DNA from 4 places in the Beggiatoa alba B18LD genome. Region 1 is predicted to be linked to each of the others. Evidence: predicted binding sites of a transcription regulator. Region 1 holds the regulator's gene; each other region holds the start of a gene.
The links. The regulator PhoB, encoded in region 1, activates phosphate uptake and scavenging genes when phosphate is short. The targets are predictions, from matches to a motif close to GNNTGTCATAAAACTGTCANAT.
Positions count from the first base shown of each region.

Region 2: the regulator PhoB is predicted to act here: its motif matches at 1,543-1,564, upstream of BEGALDRAFT_RS10740 (PstS family phosphate ABC transporter substrate-binding protein).
Region 3: the regulator PhoB is predicted to act here: its motif matches at 1,490-1,511, upstream of BEGALDRAFT_RS09120 (PhoX family protein).
Region 4: the regulator PhoB is predicted to act here: its motif matches at 1,071-1,092, upstream of ppk1 (polyphosphate kinase 1).

Region 1 is NZ_JH600070.1:2,809,888-2,813,104, forward strand. It holds gene BEGALDRAFT_RS11425 (calcium-translocating P-type ATPase, PMCA-type) at 1-1,081, opposite strand, end outside; gene phoB (phosphate regulon transcriptional regulator PhoB) at 1,253-1,948, opposite strand; gene mutM (bifunctional DNA-formamidopyrimidine glycosylase/DNA-(apurinic or apyrimidinic site) lyase) at 1,989-2,804, opposite strand; gene BEGALDRAFT_RS11440 (DUF2157 domain-containing protein) at 2,808-3,217, opposite strand, start outside.
Region 2 is NZ_JH600070.1:2,612,461-2,615,677, forward strand. It holds gene BEGALDRAFT_RS10730 (hypothetical protein) at 1-563, opposite strand, end outside; gene BEGALDRAFT_RS10735 (hypothetical protein) at 841-1,383, opposite strand; gene BEGALDRAFT_RS10740 (PstS family phosphate ABC transporter substrate-binding protein) at 1,617-2,597, shown strand; gene purL (phosphoribosylformylglycinamidine synthase) at 2,760-3,217, shown strand, end outside.
Region 3 is NZ_JH600070.1:2,239,731-2,242,947, reverse strand. It holds gene BEGALDRAFT_RS09135 (DMT family protein) at 1-19, opposite strand, end outside; gene rpmE (50S ribosomal protein L31) at 400-609, shown strand; gene trmB (tRNA (guanosine(46)-N7)-methyltransferase TrmB) at 772-1,461, shown strand; gene BEGALDRAFT_RS09120 (PhoX family protein) at 1,588-3,217, shown strand, end outside.
Region 4 is NZ_JH600070.1:26,564-29,780, forward strand. It holds gene BEGALDRAFT_RS00190 (vWA domain-containing protein) at 8-994, opposite strand; gene ppk1 (polyphosphate kinase 1) at 1,352-3,217, shown strand, end outside.

The DNA of each region.
Region 1 (3,217 bases):
TAGGCATCTCTGCAAACTGCTGAAAAGCCTCGCCTTGCCCTAACAACACCGTTTCAACCACTAAACGCCCTTGTGTCAATGTTCCCGTTTTATCCGTAAACAACACCGTTAAACTGCCAGCAGTTTCAATCCCCAACAATTTACGCACTAACACCTTAACTGATAACAATTTTTTCATATTAATCGCTAAAACCATCGCAATCATCATCGGCAACCCCTCAGGCACAGCAACGACAATCACAATGATAGATAAAATTAATGCGGTAAAAATATCATGAAAAATAATGCCTAACGGCTGTTGAAAATAAGCACTAATCCCAGCTTCATGCGTTAAAAAAATCTGATTTAACATAAAAGCCAGAAAAATAAACCCCGCACCAAAATAGGCAACATGCGCGATTTGCTTACCTAATAAACCCAATTTTTCCTGTAACGGCGACAACCTATCGACGGCTGTTCCCAACTCATGCATTGTTTTACCATAAAGCGTTTGCGCCCCAACAGCTAAAACATGCATCACCGCTTCCCCATCGACAATTAAACCTGCTCTAAATACTTGCTTTTCTGCATCGTCCAACGCTGTTGCGCGTTTTTGCAAGGTTTCCGACTCACCTGTTAAAGCTGCCTCATCGACATCGAGATGACCAGCCACTAACACACCATCAGCGGGAATCGTATCGCCAGATTGCAAAAAGACATAATCCCCAACGACTAACTCATCAATTGGTAAGTGCATTAACCGTTTTTGACGAAAGACTTTCACTTGAATTCGGGAAGATTCTTCTAATAACTGCCGAAACCGCCCCTCATTACTATGCTCAGACCATGTCGCAATAAACGTCGCTAAAATCACCGCAATCGCAATTCCAACGCCCTCATACCATTCAGCGTACCCCAAGCCCGCTAAAATCAAGGTAATGCTTAACGCTATCAATAAAATAATAATGATAGGGTCTTGAAAATTAGCGAAGAGTTTTTCCCAGAATGTTTCACTCGCTTGTGTTGCGACGGCATTAGAACCATGTAATTGACGTGACTCAATCACCGCTTGTTCATTCAATCCTTCAACATTAAATTGCATACAGCACCTTTAAAGTTTTCAATGGGAATATTTTAGAAAGCGTTTGTACTTTATGGATAAATTAGCATAAAAAAAGCGCAGACGTATTAATACGAATCTGCGCTTTTTATGAGAGTTAAGTATTATAAGTGTTAAGTATTAAAGGTATGTTCTAAAAAATAGGTATTACAATTACTCCTTCGTCGAAAACCGATAGCCCACACCGCGTACAGTTTGAATTAAATAATCATAGTTATGGTCAGCTAAGGCTTTGCGTAAACGGCGAATATGAACATCAACTGTTCTTTCTTCAATGTAAACATTTCCCCCCCAAACTTGGTCTAATACTTGGCTACGGCTGTAAACCCGTTCAGGGTGACGCATGAAGAAATAAAGTAAGCGAAATTCTGTCGGACCCATTTGAACCTCTTGCCCTGCAATCATCACGCGGTGTTCATTGGGGTCTAGGCGTAATTCATTAACCGCGAGTTGTTCACCTTCAGAATGGGTCGAGGCACGACGAAGAACCGCTTTAATACGGGCAACGAGTTCACGGGGGGAAAAGGGTTTTGTCACATAGTCATCTGCGCCAACTTCTAAGCCACGAATTTTGTCGCTTTCTTCACCGCGTGCGGTCAGCATGATGATAGGGATTTCTTGGGTTTGAGGCTCTTTTTTTAGTTGACGCGCAAATTCTATTCCACTGACTTTATTGGGTAACATCCAGTCTAATAAAATCAGTTTGGGGAGTTGGTTAAAAATTAGGGTCTGTGCTTGACGGACATCAGCAGCCTCTGTAACCGTAAACCCCGCTTTACTCAAGGCAAGGTTTAACATTTCCCGAATCGGGGCTTCATCTTCAACAATTAGTATGGGTTGCTCTGACATTTTGGTGATTACACAGGTAAGTAAATAAAAAAGTGTTCGTTTAGGATTGACATTGAGGACAGTAGTAGGTCGCCCGTTGTCCTAATACCATGCGTTCAATCGGTGTTCCACAGTTTAGGCAGGGTAAGCCTGCACGGTCATAAACGCGCAAGGTTTGGCTAAAATAGCCTGGTTCGCCTTGGGTGTTGACGAAGTCGCGTAGGGTTGTCCCGCCCATCGCAATGGCAGCGGTCAGCACGTCGCGGATGGTGTTTGCGAGTGTTTGATAATGGGTTAAGTCAATGTCACCTGCTGCACGGTTTGGGTGTATGCCTGCTAAAAACAGGGATTCACTCGCATAAATATTGCCTACCCCTACCACTATATGACTATTCATGATGAAGGTTTTAACAGCTTGTTGTTTTTTTTGAGCTTGTTGATGTAAATATTCGCCTGTAAATTCGTTTTCTAAGGGTTCAACGCCTAACACGCTTAATAATGGGTGTTGTTGTGCTGGTTCGTTTGTCCAGAGAACACAGCCAAAACGGCGCGGGTCGTGGTAGCGCAAACATTGTTGATTATCAAATTGAATTAATACGTGGTCATGTTTTTTTAATGCGGTATCAGGGCTGACAATGCGTAAACTGCCTGACATGCCTAAATGAATAATTAAATGTCCTGTTGGGTAGGTAAAGAGTAGGTATTTACCACGCCGTTGAATTTGTTGCAGAGTTTGCCCTTGGAGTTGTTCGGCAAGGTCGGCAGGAACAGCCCAACGCAAGCGCGGTTCACGCACGTCGACGGTGGTAACGCTGTGCCCTTCTAGGTGTTGCGCAATCCCTCGGCGCGTGGTTTCTACTTCTGGTAATTCAGGCATGATTTATATGGTTGTGCGTTGTGATGGGAGTAATGATTTTAACGAAATAGGGAGATTTTCTTGTATTTTATGCCCGATGACGCTGGCGTAGCGTTGGTATTGCACGCCTAAATAAATCACGCCAAGACCAATAAAGGTGAGCACAAAGGGAAATAGAATAGAGTCGGCAAATACTTTGTAAGATAAATGTCCCACATAAATCAATACACCTAACGCGCCAAAAATCACAAATACTTTTCGTTGTAATAATACGGATAGGATTAGCAAGCTAAGATTAACAATCAGGTATATAACACGCTGTTCTTGCGAACTATCCATTAAAATCAGGGTTAAGCTGACCCAAAAGGCTAACATGCCAAAGAGATAGCCCCAAAAGGCATAATCAGCGCGGGTGCGTCGGTCAACCAGATAGC
Region 2 (3,217 bases), 200 kb from region 1:
TCATTGGGATTAAATTGATACGCGCTCAACCCTGAGAATAAACCAATAGGGTCATCCATATTATTCAAATTTTTACCACTGCCAATACTTTGCTTGGTTGAATGAGAATAGCTCACCACAAAAGGCGTACTGATATCGTCTTCAAACTTCGTTTCTGCATCGCTACCAGTGCCCTGCATGTCTTGATATCCAGAGACATAACGGTCAGGAGAGCGATATTTTAATGTCACTTCTCGCTGTCCATTTTCTACCCGTTCCCGAAAAATAAAATCATTGGCCCGTAAACGGCAAGTGCTTGGTGTATCGTAAAATTTAACAGTCCGTACTTTATCCAGCGTAAAACTGCCACTACGACTGCGATTAATGCTGGATTGAATCACGGCTTGTAAATCCGTCCAGTACGAAGCAATCGCAATTTCAGGATTTGCCCCATTAAATAAACTGGGATTTAACAATATTTTATATTCACGTGCGCTGGTATCAGGTAATGCAGAAACCAGCGCAGAACTGGCTAATAAGCCCATGAGAAAAAGACTTTTAAACAACAATTGTATATTCATCATGCCTCAAAAAATGCGTGATAATTCAAAATAATATCTATGTTTTTTGAAATAAAGAACATAGATACCTGACTGTAATTTGCAATAAATACATGACGCATTACATCGTGCGTTATAGTAAGCGGTCGCAATGACAAGGCAGTGTCATGAAAAAAAAAGACCTGCTAGGTTTTCAAAACCTAGCAGGTCTCTGTTTTGTTTTATAAAACTCGCCGAACTCAGGTTAAATCTAGCAAGTCTCTATGGAACTAATCAGGCATTATCAATCGAGATAACGCACTTATGTCTTTAAAACACCTAATAACTGTTCTAATTTAGATAAACCGCGCAATGTGCCAACTTTACTGACATTAATCAGTTTTGTTCCAACTACTTGGCTATTATCTAACGTGGCGATACAGCATACATTGCCTGTTTCGCTGGTATCGACCTTGACTTGAATAGTCGCCTCGTTATCATCAATCACGTGTAAACTAATATCGCAATCTTGAAAACGCCCACGGCTACCGCTCTGTACCATGCCGTAATCCCAGCAAAAAATCCAAACATATGCCATATCATTTAGCGCGTTAATCCATAAGGTTTCCTCATTATTACCGCTTCTGTCTCCGCGCCCTTGGTCACCGCTGAGTTTGATAAAGGGAAAATGCTCAAGACTTCCCAAATCAGCATAATGCACCAAACCTTGCTTGCCTGTTTTAGTTTGATAGGCAGCGGCTAAATCGAGGTCGGCGGCACTTGTCCAACGCATTTTAATCATTAACGACTTAACGGGAATAAACGCTTCTGTGCCTTGACTGGCTAAAGATGATAAATACTGCATATTTATTCTGACTCGTGATTCATAAAAAAAATTAAATTTTGTGGCTATTGTAACGAAGAACAATACTACCTGCTGTTAGGTCATTACCAATATTTACCTTAACGATGAAATATGATTGAAAAAGAAATCGCTTATTGTGTCGCTTCTATATGCGAGTTATTTTGTCATTAATATGTCACACATTGCTTAGATAATAGTAATTGCTTCAAAACTTACCATAGGAGTTGTATTTGATGAAAAAGCTACTGACGGCTGCGTTATTCAGCGTTAGCTTTATGATGACCACCCCTGTTTCTGCAATCGATGATTTGCAAGATTACAAAGGGGGAGCCAGTGGGGTTTCTGGTAATCTGTCCAGCATTGGTTCTGATACCATGAATAACCTCATGACGCTGTGGGCAGAAGAGTACAAAAAGTTTTATCCTAACGTAAACATTCAAGTACAAGGGGCAGGTTCATCTACCGCGCCACCCGCTTTAACTGAAGGAACAGCCCATACTGGTCCTATGAGTCGCCCTATGAAACCCGGCGAGATTGAAGCGTTTGAGAAAAAATTCGGCTATCCTCCGACTGAAATTCGCGTTGCGATTGATGCATTAGCTGTGTATGTCCATAAAGACAACCCGCTTGATGGTTTAACTATCCAACAAGTTGATGCGATTTTCTCCTCTACAAGAAAATGTGGCGGTGCTGAAGACATCACTAAATGGGGTCAAGTAGGTTTAAAAGGCTCTTTAGCTGAACAAAGCATTCAATTATTCGGTCGTAACTCTGTTTCTGGTACTTACGGCTATTTTAAAGAACACGCTTTATGCAAAGGCGACTTTAAAAACAACGTCAACGAACAACCCGGTTCTGCGTCTGTCGTGCAATCAATCAGTGCTTCTTTAAACGGCATTGGCTATTCAGGCATTGGCTACTTAACCTCTGGGGTTAAAATTTTAGCCATCTCTCCCAAAACGGGAGCTTCTACCGTGCCTGCTTTAGTTGGTGATGGTGCTGACAAATATAAAAACGTCATTAGTGGTGAATACCCCTTATCCCGTTTCTTATACGTCTATGTCAACAAAGACCCAAGCAAACCACTTTCTCCTTTAGTTAAAGAATTTTTAACCATGATTCTGAGCAAACAAGGTCAAGAAGTGGTGAAAAAAGACGGTTATGTACCGTTGCCTCACGCACTGATTGAGAAAGAGTTAGCAAAATTAAAATAATCCTTTTTAATCTTGCTTAACCTTAAAAACCCTGCTAAAAAGCGGGGTTTTTTTATGCCTGCTTCCTGCTACCCTTTTCATCACTTTCCCCACTAAACCCAAGAAACCCGTAAAACAATTCTGTTAAAATAGTTTATTTACACGCTAAACCAAGAGGCGACCATGTTTTATACGGGTGATTCCGCGCTTTCTCCTTTCCGTTGCGAAAAATTACTGCATACCGCAAGAGCTTTTCTCCCCACATTGCAATCTATACAAGCCAATTATCTCTATTTGCTCGATTGCGCTCGTCCATTAACTGATGAGGAAAGCCACCATTTACAACAGTTATTACATGGGAAAAACACCCCGCCCATTTTACCCCATGGACAACAACTGATTGTTATTCCTCGTATTGGCACTATTTCGCCTTGGTCTAGTAAAGCCACAGAAATCATGACGATTTGTGGCTTAAACAGCATTAAACGCATTGAGCATGGTACGATTTGGACAGTAACCGCTAGCACACCATTAGATAACGCCGAACTTGAGCAACTCATGCCCCTCTTACATGACCGCATGACCGAAACCGTCGTTTTAAATTTAGCCGATGCCGAACAATTATTTAACACAGCTGAACC
Region 3 (3,217 bases), 570 kb from region 1:
TTTGTAGAATAACGGGCATAACGGTTTAACCATGTAATGAAATAAATTCCTAGAATCTTTGCCAATAGTCACAGGCATAAAATTGTTATATAACGTATTTTTGAGGAGATTGCTAGCTGTGTGTATAGCGAGAAAGTAGCGATAGAATATCATCTAACATATTAGTTTTTTATTTGAGGGTTTTTAATCCCATTAATCCTGAAAATCCTGATTCAGACAATCAGGTTTTATGCGTTTAAAACCTGAGAGGTATGAGATGTAATAGGTGTGTATAACTTTTTGCTATCAAAAAGAATAAATAACTTGCTGTTTGGGGGTAACTTCATTAAAATATATTGCCATTTTGTTTACCCCTTAGAATTACACACCCAGCATAAAATATTGAGGTTTTTAGTTATTATGAAGCCTGAAATTCATCCCGCCTACGCTGAAATCAATGTGACGTGTAGCTGTGGTAACACCTTTAAAACCCGCTCTACTACTAAAAAAGACTTACACATCGATGTGTGCTCTGCCTGCCATCCTTTTTATACAGGTAAGCAAAAGATTTTAGATACGGGCGGTCGCGTTGATAAATTCCGTCGTAAATATGGTAGCAAAGCCGCATAATTTTGTACTTTGTCGCTTATTATGGTGTTGTCCTGTTTTCCTTGAAACACGCCTACCATCCTTTTTCCCGGCAATCGTTCTCCCTGAAAGAATCAGACTGAATTTGTTCCAGTTAGCCGGGAAAAATTTCCGCTAGTCTCCTTATTCCTGCCTTTGTCTGACATGCAATCGCCTTCTCATATTCGTAGTTTTGTCCGTCGTAATGGACGCATGACCCCTTCTCAACAACTGGCTTATACTGACCTGTGGTCGCACTACGGTATTGAACCTGATGGCGTGCTTGATTTAAATGCTATTTTTGCACGAACGCAACCGAAACATTTAGAAATCGGTTTTGGTATGGGAGATGCTTTGATTGCTATGGCACAACAACATCCTGACGTTGACTACATCGGCATTGATGTTCACTTACCGGGTTTTGGTAAAGTCTTAAAGCAAATTGAAGCCGAACAATTAAGTAATATTCGCTTAATCAATGGTGATGCCGTCTTGTTGTTGCAACATCATCTTGCTATCGCTAGCTTAGATGCGGTCTATCTCTTCTTTCCTGACCCTTGGCATAAAAAACGCCACAATAAACGCCGTTTAGTTCAACCCGATTTTGTCGAATTACTCGCAAGTCGTTTAAAAGTTGGAGGACTCTTTCATTTAGCAACAGATTGGCAAGATTATGCTGAACAAATGTTGCAAGTTGTCGAAGCCTGCCCACACTTTCAAAATCTAACCGCTCCAAACAGTTACGCCCCCCGTCCTGCTGACCGTCCCTTAACAAAATTTGAATTGCGCGGGCAACGCCACGGGCATGGCGTTTGGGATTTGCGTTATCAAAAAATTGAACCAACTCAAGACTAATTAATTGTATTAAATTAATATAATTCCAGCTTGTCATCTAATTGTCATTAAACTGTCAAGGTTATTTCATACGCCTATGCTAGCTTAACCCGTCCTTAAGAACCCGTTATAGCATGAGCCAGAATTATGAAAGACAGACAATTTTATGATTTACCAGAAGAAATTGGCAATCCACACCCAAATAATCCACACTTTAACGATATTTTAGAAATTCGCTTATCTCGTCGCCAAGTGTTACAAGGAAGCTTAGGTTTAGCCATTACCTCCATGTTTGGTGTTAGCCTTGCTGGTTGTAATAGTGATGATGACGAAGAAGATTTACCCAGTCTCGGTTTTAAATCCGTTCCTGTCAGTGCAGAAGATAAACATGTTGTCCCTGAAGGCTATAGCGCGAAAGTGTTATATCGCTGGGGAGACCCTGTTTCTGATGGTCCTGCATTCCGCTTTGATGCCTCCAATACCGCAGCGGAACAAATGGTACAAGCTGGCGCGCATCATGATGGGATGCACTACTTCCCCATCGACCAATTAACAGGTGGTAACTCCTCTAGTCATGGCTTATTAGTCATGAACCATGAATATATAGACGATGCCTTGTTAAATACAACGGGTGGATACCGCGACGATAAAGCGGGCTATACCATTGAAAAAGCCAATAAAGAAATGGCTGCACATGGGGTTAGCGTCATTGAAGTGCGTAAAAGTGGCAGTGATTGGGTTGTTGTTCGTCCCTCTAACTATGCACGTCGGATTAGTACTCATACCCCGATGACCTTGAGTGGCCCTGCGGCTGGTTCACGCTTAATGCAAACCAGCGCAGATGCAACAGGGCGTGAAGTAATTGGCACAATTAATAATTGTGCTAACGGCATGACTCCTTGGGGCACTTATTTAACCTGTGAAGAAAACTATCAAAACTACTTTATTGTGCCCAATGCCAGCGAATTAACGACTGAAATGCAAGCCATTATTAGTCGTGACCGCGTCAGCAGTAGCGGAACAAATTATTCATGGGAAGTCCACTATGACCGTTTTAATGTTAATAAAGAACCCCATGAAGTCAACCGTTTTGGCTGGGTTGTCGAAATTGACCCCTTTAACCCAACTTCTAAACCTATCAAACGTACAGCCTTAGGACGTTTTAGCCACGAAAACGCCGCATACGTTCTAACCAATGATAACCGTGTGGTCGTTTACTTAGGTGACGATAAAACCAATGAATTTATTTATAAATTTGTTAGTAATCGTGCTTATGATAAAAACAACCGTACAGCCAATATGGCAGTGGGAACGGGCATTTTAGACGATGGCATTTTATACGTTGCACAGTATAAAGCAGATGGTACAGGCGTTTGGCTACCGTTGATTCATGGACAAAATGGTTTAACCGCCGAAAATGGTTTTGCCGATCAAGCCGAAGTACTGATTAAAACCCGCATTGCGGCAACCTTAGTGGGTGCAACCCCCATGGATAGACCTGAATGGGTCGCAATCAATCCTAAAAATAAACAGGTTTATATCACGCTAACCAATAACTCTGGTCGTGGCACAACCAACAACCCCGCAACAGATGCAGCAAACCCCCGTGCAAAAAACATCATGGGGCATATTCTGCGCTGGACAGAAACCAATAATGATCCTGCTGCTTTAACAATGAAGTGGGATATCTATGTTTTAGCAGGTAATCCTTCTAGTAGCGTTGCTGAAAATAAAGGCAATATCAAAGGTGATATTTTTGCCTGTCCTGATGGCTTAT
Region 4 (3,217 bases), 2.8 Mb from region 1:
AAAATCTTTAAACTGTCCGCAAACGTTTAATCCATATCAGTGATGCTAACAGTAGCGCGAACGCTAGGGGATAATAAAATAAGGGCGTTGAAGGGCGGAAATATTGATTGTCCTTTTCTATCGGCTCTAATTTATCTAACTCGGCATAAATTTCTTCTAAAGCTTGGGTATCTCGTGCACGAAAATAACGCCCTTGTGTTTTTTCAGCGATAGCCGTTAACGTTTTCTCGTCTAAATCGCTAGATGGGTTAATGCGTCGCGTGCCAAATAAATCCCGAACAAGCATTTCATCTGCGCCAACACCTATCGTATAAATTTTTAATCCTGCCTGTGCGGCTAAATCAGCCGCTTTGAGTGGCTCTACTTCCCCAGCGGTATTTGCACCATCGGTTAATAAAATCAAAATTCGACTGTTGACGGGTTGATTGCGTAAGCGTTTTACAGCAAGACCGATTGCATCCCCAATGGCGGTTTTTTGCCCCGCTAAACCAATAGCGGACTCTAACAGTAAAGTACGTACAGTTGTACGGTCAAAGGTTAATGGCGTTTGTAAATAGGCTTGGTCACCAAAGAGAATCAAGCCAACACGGTCACCAACTCGCCGTTGAATAAAATCTCCAGCAACAGCTTTTGTTGCGGTTAAACGGTCAACCATTTGTTGATTGAGTTGAAAATCGCCAATTTCCATACTGCCTGATAAATCCACCGCGAGCATTAAATCACGACCACTAATGGGTAACTCGACAGGCTCGCCTAACCATTGTGGGCGGGCGCAGGCAATGACTAATGCTAACCAAGCAAGCACCATGAACAAGCGTTGTAATTGATATTTTTTCGGCGTTGTCGGAGTCGCTGTTTGTAATGTGCTAAAGTCTTCTAAAAAGGGTACACGAATCGCTACGGTACGGGCTGGCTTTGCAGGTTTTAACCCGTAGTGAATCAGTAGCGGGAGCGGGAGGGCTAGAAATGCCCAAAGCCATTCAAATTCCAACATTTTTTAATTTATTCTGATGCAATTTAGTGAGGGCAATAAAAAACTGACTCATTATGTGTGTGTATTCAGGGGAATTAAAGGAAATTTTCATGACAGTTCTGTAATTGATATATATTGCTTTATATTTCATAGTATAAGCAATAAGTAGATAGAGTTTTCATAGATAACTTGTGTTTATTTATATACCAAAATAGTTTGTAATGCGTATGATTAAGTGTTTTAAATAGATGATTCTATATCATTCTCTAAGGCAAGTTGAATAGTAGAAATTAGTTAAAGTGCCTGTATCTGTCATCTTATCGAAAATAAAACTTGATACGCTGATTCTCGAATAACGCTACTAAAGTGACCGTTGTGATGGACAATCCTAGAACAGAAGACCCTCGGGCGCGTGTGTATGCACGCAGAAAAGCCTCTAAAACAACTGAACAATTGACTACCCCAAGCATTAATACGAATACTATGGAAGAAATCGATTTAAATCGCCCTGATTTATATATTAATCGTGAATTGAGCTTGCTTGCTTTTCATCGTCGCGTACTTGCTCAGGCAAAAGATACGAGCAAGCCATTATTAGAGCGGTTACGTTTTTTATGTATTGCTAGCTCTAATTTAGATGAGTTTTACGAAGTACGGGTAGCAGGATTAAAAGAACAGGTTCAGTTTGGCTCTGTACAAACAGGGGCTGATAATTTATCCCCCCAAGAAATTTTAAATCGTATTAGTATCGCAGCGCATGATTTTGTCGATGAACAATATCGATTATTGAATAATGAAATTATTCCCAGTTTAGAAAAAGAAAATATTTATTTTCTAAAACGTGACCAATGGAATGAAACACAAAATCAATGGATTAGGGATTATTTTAATAATGAACTCTTACCCATTCTAAGTCCTATTGGTTTAGACCCTGCTCACCCTTTCCCGCGTATTCTGAATAAAAGTCTTAACTTTATTGTTTCTTTAAAAGGCAAAGATGCTTTTGGGCGCAATATTGACATGGCAGTTGTTCAAGCTCCCCGCGCCTTGCCCCGTTTAATTTCACTCCCCGCAGAAGCAAGCCAACGCCCGCAAGAATTTGTCTTTCTCTCTTCGATTATTCATGCCCATGTTGCGGATTTATTCCCTGGTATGGAAGTATTGGGATGCTATCAATTCCGCCTAACCCGCAATAGCGATTTATTTGTTGATGAAGAAGAAGTCGACGATTTATTGCGTGCATTAGAAGGTGAATTACCTGGCAGACGTTATGGCGACAGCGTGCGTTTAGAGGTTGCAGATAATTGTCCTGAAAAAATTGTGAATTACTTGCTGAAAAAATTCCAATTAGAACAACGGGAACTTTTCCAAGTGAATGGTCCTGTTAATTTAGGGCGTTTGATTGCTATCCCTGATATGTTAGACCGTCCTGAGTTAAAATATCCAAGCTTTACATCAGGATTACCTAAAAATTTAGGACGCAATTTATTTGCGACGATTCGAGAAGGGGATGTCCTACTCCATCATCCATTTCAATCATTTACCCCAGTGATTGACTTTGTGCGTCAAGCCGCCGCCGACCCGCAAGTTTTAGCCATTAAACAAACTTTATATCGAACAGGGCCTGACTCTGTGCTGGTTGATGCACTGGTTGAAGCAGCAAAAGCAGGGAAAGAAATCACCGTTGTTGTGGAATTACGCGCCCGTTTTGACGAAGAGGCTAATATTCGTCTAGCAAATCGATTACAAGAAGCGGGGGCACATGTGGTTTATGGCGTAGTGGGCTTTAAGACACACGCTAAAATCATGATGATTATTCGCCGTGAAGGTAAAAAACTCCGTCGTTATGTCCATTTAGGCACAGGTAACTATCATGCGAAAACCGCCCGTATTTACACCGACTATGGACTATTTACGTGCGACGAAGACATAGGCGAAGACGTGCATAAAATTTTTATGCAGCTTACATCGTTAGGGCGCAATGCAAAAATGCGCAAAATGTTACAAGCCCCATTCACATTACACAGTGGCATGATTGAACGCATTGCCCGTGAAGCAGAAAATGCAAAGGAAGGAAAACCCGCGCATATTATTGTAAAAGTCAACGCATTAACTGAAGCTGAAATTATCAGATCCCTATATCGTGCTTCTATGGCGGGGGTTAAAATTGACTTAATCGTGCGGGGAATTTGTTGTTTACGCCCAGGTGTAGAAGGGATTTCAGAAAATATCCACGTGCGTTCT